DNA from 2 places in the Marinococcus sp. LNSP9103-4 genome. Region 2 is predicted to be linked to the other one. Evidence: a T-box and tRNA genes for the amino acid it is inferred to sense, from the RefSeq annotation. Region 2 holds a T-box; the other holds one or more tRNA genes.
What was found. A T-box is a leader RNA that pairs with one kind of tRNA and senses whether it is charged. The one in region 2 lies ahead of serS (serine--tRNA ligase), so its partner is inferred to be a tRNA-Ser.

Region 1 (3,405 bases), on a different contig from region 2:
CGCGGAAAACATCGTCCGGTACGAAGAAGCGATCAACAATCTGGACAAAAATATTACGGATTATTTGATCGGTATTTCCGCCCGCTCTTTGTCTAAGGAAAATTCGCGGAAACACTCAGTTGTGATGGATACTGTCCGCGACATTGAACGTGTCGGCGATCACATGGAAAATGTGATGGAGCTTGTGGACTATCAGCTGACCAATAAAGTGACGCTTTCAGAAGAAGCGTACAAAGACTTAAATGAAATGTTCACGCTGACGATCAGCACATTTAACCGTGCTGTCGAAGCACTTGAAAAAGATGATTATGAGATTGCCCAGCAGGTTGCCAGACAGGAAGAAGATATTGATAAGATGGAGCGGAAGCTGCGTAAAAAACACATCCTGCGTCTGAATGAAGGCAGATGCTCTGGTTCTGCCGGTATCGTGTTTGTCGACATGATCAGTAATTTAGAGCGTATCGGCGACCATTCTGTAAATATTGCCGAAACGGTACTGGATGACCGGGAGGTTTCATAAGAAAAAGAAGGAGGATCGCCTCCTTCTTTTTTATTGATTATATAGAGAGAAAAGCGGCTATAGAATAATCATACATCTGCAAAGGGAGGTACGTATGGAACTGATATGGTATTTACTGGGGATTGCGTGCTACACACTGGCGCTTGTCGCGGTTGTTTATCCGATTCTGCCGGGTGGTATTTTTCACGCAGCTGCTGCCCTTATGTTTGCACTGGGCTATGGGTTTGCAGATATCGGTGTAGTTTACTGGGTGATTCAGGCAGTTATTGCGGTGCTGCTGTTTGTAATTGATTACGCGGCTAATTATTATGGTATCCAGCGGAGTGGAGGTACGAAATACGGCATCTGGGGGAGCCTGATCGGTCTGGTTGTCGGTCCGTTTATCATTCCGGTCGCCGGCATTCTGATTGGCGCACTTGCCGGAGCTGTTATTGGAGAGTTAATCGGAGGCCAGAAATCGTGGAAGCAGCTTGGTAAAATTGGTGTAGGGTCTGTCGGCGGGTTTGTCGCAAGCGTTGTTATAAAGGGCGGTATATTGCTAGTGAATGCCATTTATATTATAATAATTCTTGTTTAAAGAAATACAAAAATCTGTTTGACGCGTTTTTAAGGAAATGATATAGTAATTACTGTCGTAAAAACGGCAGTAACACATTCCGCAGTAGCTCAGTGGTAGAGCAATCGGCTGTTAACCGATTGGTCGCAGGTTCGAATCCTGCCTGCGGAGCCATGGCGGCGTAGCTCAGCTGGCTAGAGCGTACGGTTCATACCCGTGAGGTCGGGGGTTCGATCCCCTCCGCCGCTACCAATATATTTACATACTCATACGGCGGTTGTGGCGAAGTGGTTAACGCACCGGATTGTGGTTCCGGCATTCGTGGGTTCAATTCCCATCAACCGCCCCATTTTTTTGTCTGCAATGCTTTTAAGGACCCTTAGCTCAGTTGGTTAGAGCAGACGGCTCATAACCGTCCGGTCGTAGGTTCGAGTCCTACAGGGTCCACCACTTTAAGAAGCAGTGGGTAAATATGCATCTGGAGGAATACCCAAGTACGGCTGAAGGGGACGGTCTCGAAAACCGTTAGGAGCTTTACGGCTCGCGAGGGTTCGAATCCCTCTTCCTCCGCCATTATTATGTTAAATACTCATTTTTATATAACTGGACAGCTAACTTTTCCGCAAAGGCCGGAGAAGTTTTTTTATTTTGAAGACAGCTCTGGGCGGGACGTGGCAAATTGGGAATATAGACGCTTTTGAGGGGCTGGTTTTTCCATGTGCAGCGAAAGCTGGTTAGATTTTTATGTTTAAAGAAGAAGTATAAGGGAATAATCAACTTTGGCAGGCTTTCTAGTTGATTACAGCAGAAAGCCGATTTGAAAAATAAGAATTGTTTTGGTAAAGTAAAAGTAGACTAAGTGTAATTTTGTATACTAAATTAACGCAAAGTCACTTTGAACAAATCACCAGAACTTTCAAGGAGGGCATTTTGTATGAGTACACATCAACTACCAGATCTACCTTATGCACCAAACGCATTGGAGCCTCATATTGATGAGCAGACAATGAATATTCACCATGATAAACACCACAACACGTATGTGACAAAATTAAATTCAGCCTTGGAAAATCACAGCGATCTTCAAAACAAGAGCGTTGATGAACTGATCAGCGATTTGAACGCTGTACCTGAAGATATCCGTACCGCAGTAAGAAATAACGGCGGCGGCCACTCCAACCACTCCATCTTCTGGAAGCTTCTCAGCCCTAATGGCGGCGGCGAACCAAAAGGCGAAGTGGCAGATGCCATTAAGAGCAAATGGGGAAGCTTTGACAAGTTCAAAGAAGAATTCGGCGCAACAGCAGTTGGACGTTTTGGTTCCGGCTGGGCTTGGCTCGTATTAAACAACGGCGAGCTTGAGCTTATGGATACGCTCAACCAGGATTCACCGATCATGGAAGGTAAAACTCCACTTCTCGGCCTTGATGTCTGGGAGCACGCGTATTACCTGAAGTATCAAAACCGTCGTCCGGATTATGTAGCAGCATTCTGGAATGTTGTAAACTGGGACGAAGTTGAAAAGAACTATCAGGCAGCTAAATAATATATTTAAAGAGTCCGTTCCCGGTTTCCGGGAACGGACTTTTTCTGTTTAGGAAGAGAGCAGAAGTTCGGCAGCGGCTTTTTTCTATGCTATACTTAACTGGAAACAAGCAAACTTACATATATTAAGAGAGGGATTGCGTGTGGCTTCCAGAAAAAATAAAAAACCTTCCATTCCTTTTCGGCTGAACGTACTTTTTTTCGCTGTTTTTATATTGTTTTCAATATTGATCCTGCGGCTTGGATACGTACAGATCGTTGAAGGTGATACGTATGAAGAGGACGTGAATGAAACGGCCTCCACATCGGCGAGCCGGGTCGATGCTCCGCGCGGAATTATGTACGACCGCAATGGAACCGAGCTGGTGGATAATAATCTTATTCTGACTTTAACGTATACGAACCAGAGAAGCTATGAGGATGAAGAACGCCTCCAGACGGCTGAAGAACTGGCTGAACTGATTGAATTTGATGAAGAGGAAACAGACCGTGAGAGCATGCCGGAAAGAAACTTGCAGGACTACTGGCTGTTAACTCGTGAAAGTGAAGCGGAGGAGCTTGTCTCAGACAAAGAAGAAGAGCGCCTGATGGAAAATGATAAAGATCCATATGAAGTACAGCTCGACCGGATTACTGATGAACAACTGAATGATATCAGTGACGAAGAGCTGGAAGTTGTAGCTATCTGGAGTGAAATGATTTCGGGGTACTATGACTCCCCGCAGCGCGTTAAACGGGATTTGACAGAAGGAGAGGCCACGGCGATCAGCGCACGTCTCGATGA
Region 2 (3,405 bases):
CGAAAACAGCCCGAAGATACTTCCCATACTACAATGTAATCGATTTCATTACAATCGTATCTTCGAAAGTATTTTGCATAACTATAAAAAACTCTGGCCGCCTAAAGCGTCCAGAGTTTTATCGAAGTCTGCTTATTTTGCTGTAATATACTCTTTGTTGCCCATATATCCGCGAAGCACTTCAGGAATCTTAATGCTGCCGTCCTCCTGCTGATGGTTTTCCATGATCGCTGCCACTGTTCGTCCCAGCGCAAGCCCTGAGCCGTTTAGCGTATGCACAAATTCTGTTTTCGCATCGCGGTCCCGCTTAAAGCGGATGTTTGCGCGCCTGGCCTGGAAATCCTCAAAATTACTGCAGGACGAAATTTCTTTGTAATCTTCATAGCTCGGAAGCCATACTTCGATATCATATTTCTTTGCTGCCGTAAAGCCTAAGTCTCCCGTGCACATGTTCATCACGCGATACGGAAGCTCGAGCAGCTGCAGTACTTTCTCCGCATGGCCGGTTAATGTTTCAAGCTCTTCATAGGAATCTTCCGGCGTCGTAAACCGTACAAGCTCCACTTTATTAAACTGGTGCTGGCGGATTAAGCCGCGAGTATCGCGCCCTGCTGAGCCTGCTTCAGAACGGAAGCAGGCACTGAACGCAGTATAGGCTTTCGGCAGCTCCTGTCCCGCGAGAATTTCTTCGCGGTGCATGTTCGTGACAGGCACTTCTGCCGTTGGTACGAGAAAATAGTCCTCTTCCCGGATTTGAAAAGCATCCTCCTCAAATTTTGGCAGCTGGCCAGTACCGGTCATGCTGTCGCGATTCACCATATACGGAGGAATCAATTCTTCATAGCCGTGTTCATCGCTGTGCAAATCCATCATAAACTGAATCAGCGCCCGTTCAAGACGGGCCCCTGCTCCTTTATAAAACATGAACCGGCTTCCGGTTACTTTGGCAGCCCGCTCAGCATCAAGCATATTCAGCTCTACGCCAAGCTCCCAGTGCGGCTTCAGGGCAAAACCAAATACCGGCGTCTCTCCCCATGCTCTTACCTCTTCGTTATCCGATTCATCTTCGCCAACCGGAACTGTTTCATGTGGAACATTTGGAATGGAAAGCAGAATCTGCTGCAGACGTTCATCCTTTTCACGGATTTGTTCATCCAGTTTTTTTACTCTGCCTGATACGTCCCGCATTTCCGTAATCAGTTCATCGGCGTCTTCTTTGTTTTTCTTTTTAGCTGCGATTTCATCGGATACGGTGTTGCGCCGCTGTTTTAACTCCTCTGTCTCCTGGATCAGTTCCCTGCGCTCACGGTCGAGTTCTTCAAAGGAATCCAGTTCACTGATATCTTCGTTCCGTTTCGAAAGCTGCTCTTTTACTGCATCAAAATCGTTTCGCAATCGTTTAGGGTCCAGCATAGCTGATGCCTCCTTCATAATAGTAGCTGTTCATATATTATAAAAAAGCCCCGTCCCTGTGAATCAGGGACGAGACTTTAATTTCCCGCGTTGCCACCCTCGTTGCAGTAAACATTACTGCCGGCTTCTTCTATCATCCATTAACGGGGACGAGCCGAAAACGGCTACTTACGTTCACCGTTTTACTCCGGACGGGATTCCTTTTGCCATTTCATCGGTTCACACCAGCCACCGACTCTCTGAAGAAAAAGGCAAAAGTACTATTGTCCATCAACACGATTATATTTATACATTTACTGCCGCCTGTGCTTCACGTACCATCTGTACGAAATACTGATGAAATCTGCGGTCGTTCGTCAGCTCCGGATGAAAGGAGCAGGAAAGCAGATGATCCTGCCGTGCCACCACGATTTCATCTTTATATTCTGCAAGCACTTCGACATTCTGTCCAACTTCCGTAATTAACGGAGCCCGGATAAATACCGCTTCGACGTCATCCGCGACTCCGCGAATGGAAAGCTCGGTTTCAAAGCTTTCACGCTGGCGGCCGAACGCATTACGCTGAACCGTCATATCCATCAGCTCGAGATGACCTTCCGGTTCGCCCACCACATCGGTAGCCATTAAAATCAATCCGGCACATGTGCCAAACACTGGTTTTCCTGCTTTGGCAAACGCCTGCAGCGGTTCAAAAAATTGATATTTTTCCACCAGCCGCCGCATCGTCGTGCTTTCGCCGCCCGGAAAGACCAATCCATCAATTTCTTCAAGCTGTTCCGGCCGTTTTACGATAATAACTTCCGTATCAGGGGCCTCTAAACTTTTGACATGTTCACGAACAGCGCCTTGAAGAGCTAAAACGCCGATTTTCATCATGAGTAAAAACCCCCTGCATTTATATTACTGGCTACGGTCCTGCATGCGGTCAAAGCCTTCAAGCTGGGAAATATCCATCCCGCTCATTGCAGTACCCAGTCCTTTGGACAGCTTCGCGATCAGCTCATAGTCTTCATAGTGAGTCGTCGCCTCTACAATGGCCCGGGCGAATTTATCCGGATATTCGGATTTGAAAATACCGGAGCCTACGAATACCCCGTCGGCGCCGAGCTGCATCATTAAAGCAGCGTCAGCTGGTGTTGCTATGCCGCCTGCTGCAAAGTTAACGACTGGAAGGCGTCCTTCTTCGCGAATTTGAAGCAGCAGTTCGTACGGCGCGCCAAGATTTTTCGCTTCTGTCATTAATTCGTCCTTCGAGAGGCCGATTACTTTACGGATCTGAGACTGGATCAAGCGCATATGGCGTACTGCTTCCACAATGTTGCCGGTGCCCGGCTCCCCTTTTGTCCGCAGCATGGAAGCCCCTTCACCAATACGGCGGGTCGCTTCACCGAGATCACGAGCTCCGCAGACAAACGGCACCGTGTACTCTGATTTATCCATATGATATACATCGTCCGCTGGTGTAAGCACTTCGCTTTCATCAATATAATCAGCGCCCAGCGATTCGAGCACCCGTGCTTCCACGATATGGCCGATACGTGCTTTTGCCATTACAGGAATCGATACAGCGTCCATCACTTCCTGAACAATTGTAGGATCTGCCATGCGGGCTACGCCGCCGGCAGCACGAATATCCGATGGCACCCGTTCCAGTGCCATAACGGCTACTGCTCCTGCCTCTTCGGCGATTTTCGCCTGTTCTCCGTTAACGACGTCCATAATAACGCCGCCCTTTTGCATTTCAGCCATGCCTCTTTTAACACGGTCTGTTCCTCTCTCTGCCATACTTCAGCCCTCCAGCTCCATTATTCTATCTATTGCCACCGGTTTAGCGGTGTAATAATAACACTCAGTAGCCCTATTGTAACACTATACTATGTCGGGATAAAGTATCTTGTTTGCAGCTGAAAAAGCTTTTCTGCCGGCTTTTATTTATCAGCATCTGCGTGCCGGACGCTGCTGAACAGGTTACTGACACTCTGCACAATATTT

Region 1: it has a tRNA-Ser gene. The T-box ahead of serS (serine--tRNA ligase) is inferred to sense a tRNA for this amino acid. The anticodon was not compared.

What each region holds. Positions count from the first base shown of each region.
Region 1 covers NZ_JBQLIA010000002.1:78,868-82,272, reverse strand. The annotation lists gene ACTRXG_RS01875 (Na/Pi cotransporter family protein) at 1-520, shown strand, start outside; gene ACTRXG_RS01870 (DUF456 domain-containing protein) at 615-1,097, shown strand; tRNA gene ACTRXG_RS01865 (tRNA-Asn) at 1,176-1,250, shown strand; tRNA gene ACTRXG_RS01860 (tRNA-Met) at 1,252-1,328, shown strand; tRNA gene ACTRXG_RS01855 (tRNA-His) at 1,350-1,425, shown strand; tRNA gene ACTRXG_RS01850 (tRNA-Ile) at 1,450-1,526, shown strand; tRNA gene ACTRXG_RS01845 (tRNA-Ser) at 1,557-1,649, shown strand; gene ACTRXG_RS01840 (superoxide dismutase) at 2,011-2,622, shown strand; gene ACTRXG_RS01835 (peptidoglycan D,D-transpeptidase FtsI family protein) at 2,765-3,405, shown strand, end outside.
Region 2 covers NZ_JBQLIA010000008.1:87,385-90,789, forward strand. The annotation lists gene serS (serine--tRNA ligase) at 133-1,413, opposite strand; T-box leader at 1,476-1,696, opposite strand; gene pdxT (pyridoxal 5'-phosphate synthase glutaminase subunit PdxT) at 1,699-2,289, opposite strand; gene pdxS (pyridoxal 5'-phosphate synthase lyase subunit PdxS) at 2,314-3,198, opposite strand; gene ACTRXG_RS07825 (D-alanyl-D-alanine carboxypeptidase family protein) at 3,342-3,405, opposite strand, start outside.